DNA from 2 places in the Dietzia sp. CH92 genome. Region 2 is predicted to be linked to the other one. Evidence: riboswitches for the same ligand, from Rfam matches in the RefSeq annotation. Region 2 holds a riboswitch; the other holds the start of a gene.
The links. Region 2 has a riboswitch for cobalamin ahead of RWK90_RS07890 (magnesium chelatase subunit D family protein). Riboswitches for the same ligand answer to the same signal wherever they lie in the genome.

Region 1 (6,744 bases), 150 kb from region 2:
ACGTGCTCGACCGTGGAGAACCGCGGGAGCAGCGGCTGCAGCAGCGGGATCAGGCTGGGGTCGACGATCACGACCTTGTCCTCGGCGTGGTTGGCCACGAACTCCAGCTGGTCCGGGAACAGCCGGATGTTGAGCGGGTGCAGCACGGCCCCCATCGACGGGATGGCCAGGTAGGCCTCCATGTGCTCGCCGTTGTTCCACTGGAAGGTGGCGACCCGCTGGTCCGAGTCGATCCCGAGCGAGCGCAGGGCGTTGGCCAGCTGCGCGGCCCGCCCACCCATCTCCCCGAAGGAGACCCGCCGCGGCTCCTCACCGGTCCACGTGGTGACGACCGCGTCCTTGTGGACCGTCGCGCCGTACTGGAGGATCGTGCTGATGGTCAGCTGCTCCGGCATCATCGTGCTGCGCATGGGAGGGGCTCCTTACTCGCGGGGCATGACCTGCCGGGAACGTGGATATGCCGCAGGTCACTCTCAGCGGCGAGACTACCCGCGGGAACCGCCACCCCACCCGCTCACGGGGGAATCGACCGCGACCGTGTACGGGGGCACCGCACACACGCGGGTCACCCCTGCGAGGGCTCGGCGTCGAGGGCGTCGAACACCTCCTGGATCGTCTTCATCGCCGACAGCGCGGCGGGTGCCCCGCAGTAGCCCGAGGCGTGGATGACCGCCTCGGCGATCTCCTCGCGGGTCAACCCGTTGGTCAGCCCGCCGCGCACATGCCCGGCCAGTTCGGCGTTCGCCCGCAGCGCCACCAACATCCCGATGTTGAGCAGGCTGCGATCCCGCCGACCCAGCCCCGGCCGGTCCCAGATGTTGCCCCACACGTTCTCCGTCACCACGTGTTGGAGGGCCTCCGACGCCGTCCCGGCGGCCCGACCCATGGCCCGGTCGACGAAGTCGTCGCCCATCACCTCACGTCTGGTCGCGAACCCCTGCGCCCGCAGGTCCCCGCCCGCCGGCCCCGCTGCCGCGCCGCTCGTCGTCGTCATCCCGTCCTACCTCCCTGCGCTCGGCGTCACCCTCCTGCGCGCCGTTCCCGACCATCCTGACCGAAACCGCCCGCGCCGCGCGCCGCCGGAGCACCCTGGGAGGAGGTACCCGGCTCCGGAAGGCGGCCCGCCATGCACTCTCGGACTTCCCGACGGATCGCACGCGCGGTCCTCGCCCTGGGACTCGCGCCCGTCCTCGCGCTGTCGGCCTGCTCGTCCGACCCCGGAGGCGCCGAGCAGGAGGCCGCGCCCACCTCGTCGTCGCCCCCGGACCGTCCCACCTCCGCGCGCCCGGGTGCGCTCGGCGGCGAACCCCTCCCCGTCCAGGACACCGCCCCGTGCGCCCAGGACGGCGGCGGCACGCCCGTCGCCCGCACCGCCGACGGAGCCGCACCCGAGGGCCCGATCTCCCTCAACCCCGAGGTCGCGACCGGGTACCGCACCGGGATGCGACCCGTGGCCACCGCGTCGTACTCGGTCTCCACCGCACACCCGCTGTCCACCCTGGCCGCGTGCGAGGTCCTCGCCGACGGCGGCACCGCCGCCGACGCCCTCGTCACCGCCCAGGCCGTCCTCGGGCTCGTCGAACCCCAGTCCTCCGGGCTCGGCGGCGGCGGATTCCTCGTCCATTACGACGCCGACCTGCGGCAGGTCCAGACCTACGACGGACGCGAGACCGCGCCCGCCGCCGCCACCGCCGACTACCTCCGCCACATCTCCCCCGAGGACACAGGCGAACCGCAGCCCGACGCGCGGCGCAGCGGCCGGTCCGTCGGCGTCCCCGGCATCCTCCGCCTCCTCGAGACCGCGCACACCGAGCACGGCGCCCGCGAGTGGGGCGAGCTCTTCGACCCGGCGGCCCGGCTCGCCGACGAGGGCTTCGACATCAGCCCCCGCCTGGCCGAGTCCATCGCCGCCTCCGCCGAGGACCTCGCCCGCGACCCCGACGCCGCCACCTACTTCCTCGACGGCGACGCCGGCAAACCCGCCGGGACCCGCCTGACCAACCCCGCCTACGCCAAGACCCTGGCCGCCATCGCCACCGAGGGCGCCGACGCCTTCTACACCGGCGCGATCGCCGAGGCGATCGTCGAGCAGGTCAGCACCGCCCGCGAGGGCATCACCCCCGGCGCCATGACGCTCGACGACCTCGCCGGCTACGAGGCCGTGGAACGCGACCCCGTGTGCAGTCCCTACCGCGACCACGCGGTGTGCGGCATGGCGCCGCCGTCCTCCGGCGGCACCGCGGTGGCCTCCACCCTCGCCATGCTCGCCGAGTACGACCTCGCCGCGTACCCGCCGGTCGACGTGGGGCCCGACGGTGGCCTGCCCGCCCCCGAGGCCGTGCACCTGGTCACCGAGGCCCAGCGGCTCGCCTACGCCGACCGCGACGTCTACATCGCCGACCCCCGCTTCGTGCCGCCGCCGCTGGGCTCGGCCATGACCCTGCTGCGGCCCGGTTATCTCGCCGACCGCGCCGGTCTCATCGACACCGAACGGTCCATGGGCGAGGCCGAACCCGGCGAGTTCGCCTTCGACGCCCGCGGCGTGTTCACCGGCCCCGAACACGGCACCACCCACATCAGCATCATCGACGCCGAGGGCAACGCCGCCGCCCTCACCACCACCATCGAGTCCGCCTTCGGCTCATTCCAGATGGTCGAGGGCTTCCTGCTCAACAACCAGCTCACCGACTTCGCCGCCGAACCCCGCGACGAGAGCGGGGAACTGCAGGCCAACCGCGTCCAACCCGGCAAGCGACCCCGCTCGTCCATGGCCCCGACGCTGGTGTTCGACGGCACGCCCCTCGCGCGCGGCGAGCTGCGCGCGGTCGTCGGCTCGCCCGGCGGCTCGCGGATCATCCAGTTCGTCGTCAAGACCCTCGTCGGGATGCTCGACTGGGAGCTCGACCCGCAGCAGGCCGTGGGCTCCCCGTCGTTCGGGGCGATCAACTCCCCCGAGACCGCGATCGGCGGCGAGCACCCGGCGGTGACCGACGACTCCGAGCTGACCCGGTGGCTCACCGAGCGCGGCCACGAGATCTCCACCGAGGAGCAGTCCTCGGGGCTCTCGGCGATCCTGCGCCAGTCCGACGGCACCCTGGTCGGCGGTGCCGATCCCCGGCGCGAGGGGGTCGTGCTGGGCGGGTGACGCGGCCACTTCTGCCCGTCGCGGCCGCTCGGCTACCCTCGAGGGGTCCGGCCCCGCGCCGGGCGACCGAGGTGCTCGGCGGAAGTCGGTGGGAATCCGACGCTGTCCCGCAACTGTGATCCCGTCCCCCACACGGGCAAGCCAGGTCGGCCGGATCCTCGGCGCGAGTACGAATCGACCTCGGACGAAGGACGGTTGCGTGCAGCGGCCCCGCGCCGCGGCCCGAGCTGTTCTCGTCCTCCGGATCACGGAGGATGCCGTGCACCACCCCAGCCCACACCACGGCCCGCGCGCCCGACGCGCCCGCTCCCTGCTCATCGCGCCCCTGGCCGCGCTGGCGCTCGTCGCCACCGCGTGCGGCGGCGCCGACGGCGAGGACGCCGCCCCCGCCGACCAGACCGGCGCGGCGGCCGGCGAGCCGCAGGCCATCGTGTCCCTGAGCCCCACCACCACCGAGATGCTCTACGCCGTGGGCGCGGGCGACCAGGTGGTGGCGGTGGACGAGCGCTCGGACTTCCCCGAGGGCGCCCCGGTCACCGACCTGTCCGGCTACACGCCCAACCTCGAGGCGATCCTGGGCTACGGCCCCGACCTCGTGGTGCTGACCGACGACAACGCCGACGTCGTGGCCGGGCTCGAGCGCTCGGGCGTCGAGGTGCTGCAGCTGTCGGCCGCCCAGACCCTCGACGAGACGTACACCCAGCTCGAGCAGGTCGGCGCGGCCACCGGCAACATCGGCGAGGCCGCCGAGCTGGTGTCGAAGATGCAGGGTGAGATCGACGAGATCGTCGCGTCCGTGCCGCAGCGCGAGACGCCGCTGACGTACTTCCACGAGCTGGACGACACGTACTACACGGTCACCGACGACACGTACATCGGCGAGGTGTACTCCCTGCTCGGCCTGACCTCGATCGCCACCGGCGACGACACCTACCCGCAGCTGTCCGAGGAGCTCATCCTCGAGGCCGACCCGGACCTGGTGTTCCTCGCCGACGGGCAGTGCTGCGGCGTCACCGCCGAGACCGTCGCGCAGCGGCCCGGCTGGGGCGGGCTCACCGCCGTGCGCGAGGGCCGCGTCCACGTGGTGGACGAGGACCTGGCCAGCCGCTGGGGCCCGCGCGTCGTGGACTTCATGCGCGAGGTCGCCGCGATCGTCGCGCAGATCCCCGCCACCCAGCCCGCGTCATGACCCGCCCGTCGCCCCGCCACGCCCTCGTGCTGGGCGGGGCGACGCTGCTCTTCGGCGCGGCGATGCTGCTCGGCACTCTGATCGGTCCGGCCGGGCTCACCGCGGGCGGGGTGCTGCTCGACCTCGTCGACCGTCTGCCGCTGGTCGCAGTGGACTCCGGGCTCACCGAGCGCCAGCAGGTGATCCTGTGGGAGATCCGGATCCCGCGCGTGGTGCTGGGGGCGATCGTCGGTGCGACGCTCGCGATCGCCGGTGCCACCTACCAGGGCGTCTTCCGTAATCCGCTCGCCGACCCGTACCTGCTGGGCGTGTCCAGCGGCGCCGGGCTCGGCGCGACCCTGGCGATCGTGGTGGGCGGGGCGGCGGGCTCGGGACTCGTGCCGCCCGCCGCGTTCGCCGGCGGCATGATCGCGGTGATGGCCACGTACGCGCTGGGGCGCAGCGTGGGCGGCGGGCGCAGCGAGGTCGTCATCATCCTCGCCGGCGTCGCGGTGGCCGCGTTCGCCAGCGCCATCCAGACGTTCTTCATGCAGCGTCACGACGAGACGCTGCGGCAGGTGTACTCGTGGATGCTCGGCCGCCTCACCACGAGCGGGTGGACCGACGTGCAGACCGTGCTGCCGTACGTGCTGGTCTCGGTGGCCGTGATCGCCCTGTTCCGCCGGATGCTCGACGTCATGGCGGTCGGCGACGTCGAGGCCGCCACCCTGGGCATCGCCCCGGCGCGCGTGCGGCTCATCCTCATCAGCGTGGCCACCCTCGGCACGGCGGCGGTCGTGTCGGTCTCGGGCCTCATCGGGTTCGTGGGCATCGTCATCCCGCACGCCGTGCGGATGCTCATCGGGCCCGGGCACCGGCTGTTGCTACCCACGTCCCTGCTGGTGGGCGCGACGTTCCTCGTCCTGGCCGACGTCGTGGCCCGTACCGCCATGAGCCCGGCCGAGCTGCCGATCGGCGTGGTCACCGCCGCGATCGGCGCCCCGTTCTTCCTGGTGGTCCTGCGTCGCAGTCGGGGGCAGATATGAGCCCGACCGACCCCGTTCGCCGGGCCCCCTCGGACCCGACCACGCCGCGCCACCCCGCCTTGGCCTGCCGCGACCTGCACGTCGCGCGCGACCGCGCGCCGGTGCTGCACGGCATCGACCTGTCGGTGCCCGCCGGGTCCTGGGTGTCGCTGGTCGGCCCCAACGGCTCCGGCAAGACGACGTTGCTGTTCGCCCTGGCCGGCCTCATCCCCGCGTCGGGGCGGGTCGAGGTGGACGGGTTCGCGCCGCGCCGGGCGGGGCGCCGCCGGGTCGCCCGCACGGTGGCGATGATGCCCCAGCGCCCGGTGGTCCCCGAGGGGGTCACCGCCCGCGAGCTCATCCGCCTCGGCCGCACGCCGCACATCTCCCGCTTCGGCACGGAGACCGCCCACGACCACGAGGTCGTGGACCGGGTGATCGACCGCCTGGACCTGCACGATCTGGCCGCCCGCACCGCCACCACGCTGTCCGGCGGCGAGCTGCAGCGGGTGGTCCTGGCCCGGTCCCTGGCGCAGGAGCCGCGGGTGTTGCTGCTCGACGAGCCGACCAGCGCCCTGGACATCGGCCACCAGCAGCAGGTGCTGGACCTGGTGGACTCGATGCGCCGCGAGAGCGGGCTGACGGTGGTGGCGGCGATGCACGACCTCACCTCGGCCGCGCACTACGGCGAGCGACTGGTCCTGCTCGACGGCGGGCGGGTGGTGGCCGACGGCCCGCCGGCCGAGGTGCTCACCGCCGAGCGGGTGGCGCAGGTGTACGGGGCGCGCGTGGAGGTCCTGGCGCGGCCCGACGGCCCGGCGGTGCTGCCCCGGCGCGGGCCGGGCGGCTCGCGGGCGGACGGCTCGACGCGCGGGGCGGGCGCGCCCTGATGGAGGTCGTGCTGCTGGGCACGGGCGCGGCCGACGGCTGGCCCAACCCGTTCTGCCGGTGCGACTCGTGCGGCGCGGCACGCCGACTCGACGTGGTGCGGGGCCAGACCTCCGCGATGGTCGACGACGACATGCTGATCGACTGCGGACCGGAGGCCCCGGGCGCGGCGGTACGGCTCGGGCGCACCCTGGCGTCGGTCGGGCATCTGCTGATCACCCACGCCCACGCCGATCATCTCGGCCCCCAGGCGCTGCTCTACCGCTCGTGGGTCCCGGAGGCCGGCGAGCTGGAGGTCCTCGGCCCCGCCGATGCACTCGACGTGTGTCGCCCGTGGGTCGGTCCGGACGTTCCGGTGCGCTTCGTCCCGGTCCGTGCGGGGGACCGCCTCACCGTGGGCCGCTACGACGTCCGGGTGCTGCCGGCCCGGCACCGGGTCTTCCGCGACGGCGACGCCGTCCTCTACGACCTCACCGGCCCCGACGGCGTGCGCATCCTCTGGGCCACCGACACCGGGC
Region 2 (6,744 bases):
CGGCCGCCGCCGAGTGGGTCCGCGGCCAGTCTCCCGGGCCCGGCCCCGGCCCCCGCCCCGGTTTTGGACGCAGCCATGGCGAAATTGGCAGCAGCCACGGCGAGTTCTCGCGTTCATCGCCTACATGGCTGCTGCCAATTTCGCGTCAGGGCCGGCCTAGTGGTGCTGGTCGGCGTCCCGGCGCACTGCGATCATGCCGGTGCTCCCCGGCGAACGTCCGGACCTGCGCCGCGAACCGGGCCGCGAGCGCCGGATGCCCCGCCCAGTGCGTGTGCAGGTAGGAGGCGTGGACCGAGCCGGTGACGAACCCCTCCGGCCCGGCGCTGCTCATCCACGCAGGGGCCACGTCGGGCCCAGCCGCGTAGCCCGCCCCAGCCGCACCCGCTGGTGGCGTGACCGCCGTGCGGTGGAACTCGTGCCCGGTGACCTCGGCGCCGGCCGCCGCGAGGACGCTGTCCGCGGCCGCCGTCGAACGGCGATAGGCCAGCGTCAGGCGGGGCGCCATGGCGGCATCGGCGTCGACAGCCCCCACCATCGGAACCCCGTCGAGGCTGCGGCAGAGATAGAGCAGCCCGGCGCATTCGGCGACCGTCGGCACGCCCGCGGACGTCACCGATCGCAAGGACCGGAGCATCGGCTCGTTGGAGGCCAGCTCAGCGGCGTGGACCTCGGGGAAGCCGCCTCCCAGGTAGATCCCCGCGGTCCCCTCGGGAAGCCGCTCGTCGACCGTCGGGTCGAACTGCGCCACCGAGCAGCCGGCGGCCTCGAGCAGCTCGACGGTCTCGGCGTAGCGGAAGGTGAACGCCCGGCCACCGGCTACGGCGACGAGGGGGCGCGCGGAGTTGTCGTCGTCGCCCTCACCAGGTCGGCCACCCACGGCGGTGTCACCCACAGCGGTGCCACCCACCGCGCCGGCGACAGCCTCCCGCGCCGACCACGCCGGGCCCGCCAGCGCCGGCGCCGATCGCGCGATGCGCACCACGGCCTCGAGGTCGATCGCGTCGGCGACCTTCGCGGCGAGGTGGTCCAGCGACCGCGCGGCCTCGGGGCGTTCGGCGGCGGGGACCAGGCCGAGGTGGCGGGAGGGGGCAGTGACGTTGTCGTCGCGCTGAAGGACCCCGAGCACCGGGATGCCGAGCGGGGCCAGCGCGCGCCGGACCTCGTCGGAGTGGCGCACCGAGCCGGCCTTGTTGAGCACCACGCCGGCGATCCGCAGGTCAGGGCCGTAGGCGGCCATGCCCATCACGACGGCGGCGATGCTGCGGGAGGCGTGTGAGATGTCCACGACCAGCACGACGGGCGTGTCGGTGAGGCGGGCGACGTGGGCGGTGGAGGCGAATCCGTCGCCGCCGATGTGCCCGTCGTACAGGCCCATAACGCCCTCGATCACGGCGATGTCCGCGGTGCGGCCGGCGTCCCGCGCGCCGTGCTGGAGCAGGGGGACGATGCGCTGCTCGCCCACGAGGTGCGGGTCGAGGTTGCGGCCGGGTCGGCCGGTGGCCAGGGCGTGGTAGCCGGGGTCGATGTAGTCGGGCCCCACCTTGTGGCCGGACACGCGCAGGCCGGAGCGGCGCAGCGCGGCCATGAGGCCGGTGGCGACGGTGGTCTTGCCGTGCCCGGAGGCCGGGGCGGCCACGACGATCCGCGGCAGCGCGGCCGCGCTCACCATTCGATGCCCCGCTGCCCCTTCTGCCCGGCGTCCATCGGGTGCTTGACCTTGCCCATCTCGGTCACCAGGTCGGCCACCTCAAGAAGCCGGGGGTCGGCGTCGCGGCCGGTGATCACCACGTGCTGCCGCCCGGGCCGCGAGGCCAACGTCTCCGCGACGTCGTCGACGTCCACCCAGCCCCACTTCATGGGATAGGTGAACTCGTCGAGCAGGTACAGGTCGTGGCGCTCGGTGGCGAGGCGGCGCTTGATCTCGGCCCAGCCCTCGGCGGCGTCGGCGGCGTGGTCGGCTTCGGTGCCGCCCTTGCGCGACCACGACCACCCCGAGCCCATTTTGTGCCACTCCACGGGTCCGCCCTCGCCGGTCTCGGCGTGCAGTTGGCCGAGGCGTTCCATGACGGTCTGCTCGCCGATGCGCCACTTGGCGGATTTGACGAACTGGAACACGCCGATGTCCCAGCCCTGGTTCCACGCGCGCATGGCCAGGCCGAACGCGGCGGTGGACTTCCCCTTGCCGGGCCCGGTGTGGACCATGACGAGCGGCCGGTTGCGGCGCTGTCGGGTGCTGAGGCCGTCGTCGGGGATGATCTCGGGCTGTCCCTTGGGCATCAGGCCACCTGCCTTTCGGTGCTGGTCGGGGCGGTGCGGGCGCGGACGGTGCGGGTGAGGCCGTCGGCGGTGACCTCGCCCAGGGCGAGGTGCTCGGCGCCGAGGTGCGCGGCGAGGTCGGCGGCCAGGCCCATGCGGAACCGGCCGGTCTCGCAGTCCACCACCACGGACGTCACGCCGGTGGCGGCGAGCCCGGCCGCCGCGCGGTGGGACCGGGCGAGGGCGTCCGGGCCGGAGGTGGCGCGGCCATCGGTGACGACGACGACGAGAGGCCGCCGCCGCGGGTCACGAACGCTCTCGATCCGCAGCACTTCCGCGGTGGCGAGCAGCCCTTCGGCCAGGGGAGTCCTGCCGCCTGCGGGGAGTTCGGCCAGGCGGGTGGCGGCCACATCGACCGAGGACGTGGGCGGCAGCGCCACCTCAGCGCTGGACCCGCGGAAGGTCACCAGGCCGACCTTGTCGCGGCGGCGGTAGGCGTCCAGCAGCAGGGAGAGGATGGCGGTCTTGACCTGTTCCATCCGGGTGCGGGCGGCCATGGAGCCGGAGGCGTCCACGCAGAACAGCACGAGGTTGGACTCGCGGCCCTCGCGGACGGCCGAGCGCAGGTCGCGGGGCTCGAGGCGGAGGCGGGTGTCGGGGCCGCGTGCGGCGGAGGCGTCGGGCCCGCTGGCGGTCTCGGTGCTGCCGACTGTGCCGCGACCGCGCGCGGCCTGGAACGGCGCGGCGGCCCGGATCGTGGCCGGCAGGTGCAGGTCCGAGCCGGTGAAGGCGCTCGAGCCGGTGCGCCGGCCGGAGCTGGTGAGGGCTCGTGATCGCCGGCCCGTGGTGCCCTCGCCCGTGCCGGCGACGGCGAACAGGCGGGTGCGGTACGGCTCCGATGCGCTGACCACGGTGCCGGGTTGCGTGCCGGGCTGTGGCTCGGATCCGGCGCCCGCCGATGGGGTGAACGGCTCGGGCGGGGTGTCGTAGTCGCGGTCGTCGGCCGCGTCGGCCTCGTGACCCTCCTCCGAGGACTGCTCACCTCCGTGCGGGTGAATCGCCGGATCGTCCTGCTCGGCGTGCTCGGCCGATGCCCCGGCGGGGGCCTGGTCGGCGGACGGGGCGTCCGCGGGGCCCGATTCGCTCGCGCCCTCGTCGCTGTCCGCGGGGTCCGTTCCGTCGGTGGGGGCGTCGTCCCGGGGGTCGGGATCGGGCTCGTCGTCGTCGCCCAACAGCCGCTCCAACAGCTCCTCGTCCAGGCCCGGCGCGTCGAACGGTGCGCGGCGCCGGCGGTGCGGCAGCGACATGAGCGCGGCGACCCGGATGTCCTCGCGCGTGATGCGGACGCGGCCCTGCCACGCGGCGTGCGCGGCGGCGGTGCGAGCGGTGACGATGTCGGCGCGCATGCCGTCCACGTCGAACCCCGCGCATACGGTCGCCACCTTGGTCAGCGCCCACTCGGTGAGCTCCACCTGCCCGATCCGCTCGCGGGCGGCGACGATCCGCTCGCGCAGGGCATGCTCGTCGTCGGCGAAGGCGGCGGTGAACGCGGCCGGATCGGTCTCGTACGCCACGCGGCGTCGGATCACCTCGGCGCGCAGGTCGGGCTCGCGCGGCGCGGCCACCTCCACGGTGAGGCCGAAGCGGTCCAGCAGCTGTGGGCGCAGCTCGCCCTCCTCCGGGTTCATGGTCCCCACCAGCACGAACCGGGCGGCGTGCTCCACGGAGACGCCGTCGCGCTCCACGGTCACGCGGCCCATCGCGGCGGCGTCGAGGAGCTGGTCCACCACGTGGTCGTGCAGCAGGTTGACCTCGTCGACGTAGAGGATCCCGCGGTGCGCGCGGGCCAGCAGTCCGGGCTCGAACACGGTGACGCCCTCGCTGAGCGCCTTCTCCAGGTGCAGCGACCCGGCGATCCGGTCCTCGGACGCGCCCAGCGGCAGCTCCACCAGCCGCACGGGCCGCGACTCGATCGGCGCGTCGTGGGGGATGGGCCCGTCGGGGGTCGCGGCGCCGCGGTCGGCGGGCGCGCTGGAGAAGCGATCGCCGGCGACCACGTCGATGGGCGGCAGGATCCCGGCGAGGGCGCGGACCATCGTGGACTTGGCCGTGCCCTTCTCGCCGCGGATGAGGACGCCGCCGACCGACGGCGACACCGCCGTGAGGATGAGGGCCAGCGCCATGTCGTCGGAACCGACGACAGCGCTGAAGGGGTAGTGCAATGGCATGGGGGCTCCCGCTCTCGTCTGCCAGGCTGGTCAGCGCGAGGCCGGTCTCCGGACTTCCCGGCTCATCTGGCGACGGTGCGCGCTGGCGCGGTGTCGCGAGAGGCCGGGTTACCGTAGCGGGCCCTGTGCCGGATTCTCACCGGCTTCCCTGATTCTCCCCTCCGCCCGCTCTCGCGGCCGTGGGGCACCTCGTGCTGTGGGTCGTGTTCGGTTGTGGTGCCTCAGGCTAGCCCAGCCGCCGGTCGCCAGCGGCACAGGGGAGCATCGGCCTGCCCGGTTAGACGGCGCCGAGCTCGCGGGCCCGGGCCACGGCTGCGGTCCGCGTGGTGACGCCGAGCTTGTCGAAGATGTGCACCAGGTGGGTTTTGACGGTCGCCTCCGACACGTTCAGCGAGGCGGCGGCCTGCCGGTTGGTGGCACCGTCCGCCACCGCCCGGAGGACCTCCGTCTCGCGATCGGTGAGTAGTGGACGCGGGTCGCGGAGCCGGCCCATGAGCTTGCCGGCGACGGTGGGGGAGAGCGCGCTCTCGCCCGCTGCGGCGGCGCGGACCGCGCCCAGGAGTTCGTCGGGACCGGCGTCCTTGAGCAGGTATCCGCAGGCGCCGGCCTCGATCGCGCCGAGGATGTCCGAGTCGGTGTCGTGGCTGGTGAGAACCAGGACCTGGGGAGGGTCGGCGAGCTCCCTGATCCTGGCCGTGGCCCGGACCCCTGCGGTGGCGTCGCCGGAGAAGCGCAGGTCCATGAGCACCACGTCGACGTCCCCGATTCGGCAACGCTCCACGGCTGCCCCGGCATCGGCAACGTCGGCGATCACGTCGATCGACGGATCGGAGGCGAGTAGCGCGCGCAGCCCCGTCCGCACCACCGCGTGGTCATCCGCGATCAGCACCCGCACCCTCGTCACAGCTCCTTCTCCGCGGTCCCCGTGGGCAGCACCGCACGGACGGTGGTGCCGACGCCCACCTCGGACTCCACCTCGAGTGTCCCTCCCAGGTCGTCGACCCGCCGGGCCATCCCGTCCAGCCCGAACGAGGCCGCGGTGCGAGGGGCGGTGGTGTCGAAGCCGCCGCCGTCGTCGGAGACCTCCAGGGTGACCGAACCGGGGCGGTGGTGCAGCGCGACCCGGATCCCGCCCGGCGCGCCGTGCCTGACCGCGTTGGTCAGCGCTTCCTGCGTGACCCTGACGAGGACCGCCGACAATTCCGCCGGGGGGTCGGCGGACAGATCGCCGCCCACCGACACGGCGACGCCGGGGTTCTCGGTTTCCACCCGCTCGGCGACCCGGCGCAGGGCACCGGCCAGCGAGACGCCGTCGAGAGGTGCCGGGCGCAGCGCGGCGATGAGCCTGCGCGTCTCGGTGAGGTTCTCGCGCGCCACCTCGCGAGCGAGACGGATCTGCTCGACCGCGGGATGCGAGGGATCCGCGCGCTCGGCGGCGTGCAGCAGCATCCCGATGCTCGAGAGTCCCTGTGCCACGGTGTCGTGGATCTCGCCCGCCAACCGGGTCCGCTCGGCCTCTCGGCCCACCTCCCGTTCCCGCGCGGCGAGCTCGGAGCGCGTGTCCATGAGCTCGGCGATCACCGCGCGCCGGGCCTGCGACTCGCGGTGCAGCGCGCGCACGCCGGCCCCCAGGCCGAGAGCCACGAGCGCCCCCACCGCCGGCCCGATGATCCCCGCCGCGGTGAAGCTGCCATGCAGGCCCAGGGCCAGGACGGCCACGACGGCGAGGAGGACCACCGCCGCCGCGCCCGCCCACACGCCGAGGAGGAACTGGGACAGGAAGAACAGCGGGAACACCAGGTAAGCGGCCTCGGGGACCTGGACGACGAGAGCCGCCCACAGCCCGACGACGACGCCCAGCCACCCCAGACGGATGGTGCGGGTCGCCTCGCGACGGCGCTCCCACACGGTCCCGATGCAATACACCGCGGCGAATCCCGCGGCGGTCACCACTGCAGGGACGTTGAGGACGCCGTGGGTGCTGCTGTGCGCGCCGATCAGGGTGAGCACGAGCAGCGCCGCCACCAGCGTGTGCAGCGCGATCTGGAGCTGCGTGAACACCACACGCACGCCCGCGGACTCGGGCGGGAGCTCCGCGGCGCTGGCTGGTGCAGGGGTCACCCGCTCGACGCTAGTCGCCGCGAACCGGGTCCGGCATCCATCGAAAGGTGGAGGCGGGACCCGCCTTTCGGTGCCGGAGAACCAACCTCGCGGTCGATCCGGTGTGGGGCCTGTGAGTCGAGCCTTGAGGTATGCCGTC

Region 1: another riboswitch for cobalamin. It lies ahead of RWK90_RS07180 (ABC transporter substrate-binding protein); the one in region 2 lies ahead of RWK90_RS07890 (magnesium chelatase subunit D family protein).

The regions. Positions count from the first base shown of each region.
Region 1 covers NZ_JAVHXC010000003.1:156,149-162,892, forward strand. The annotation lists gene RWK90_RS07165 (long-chain fatty acid--CoA ligase) at 1-410, opposite strand, end outside; gene RWK90_RS07170 (carboxymuconolactone decarboxylase family protein) at 566-994, opposite strand; gene ggt (gamma-glutamyltransferase) at 1,127-3,145, shown strand; cobalamin riboswitch at 3,177-3,315, shown strand; gene RWK90_RS07180 (ABC transporter substrate-binding protein) at 3,405-4,334, shown strand; gene RWK90_RS07185 (iron ABC transporter permease) at 4,331-5,359, shown strand; gene RWK90_RS07190 (ABC transporter ATP-binding protein) at 5,356-6,228, shown strand; gene RWK90_RS07195 (MBL fold metallo-hydrolase) at 6,228-6,744, shown strand, end outside.
Region 2 covers NZ_JAVHXC010000003.1:308,009-314,752, reverse strand. The annotation lists gene RWK90_RS07900 (cobyrinate a,c-diamide synthase) at 146-1,669, opposite strand; gene cobO (cob(I)yrinic acid a,c-diamide adenosyltransferase) at 1,663-2,277, opposite strand; gene RWK90_RS07890 (magnesium chelatase subunit D family protein) at 2,277-4,484, opposite strand; cobalamin riboswitch at 4,506-4,691, opposite strand; gene RWK90_RS07885 (response regulator transcription factor) at 4,762-5,388, opposite strand; gene RWK90_RS07880 (sensor histidine kinase) at 5,385-6,605, opposite strand.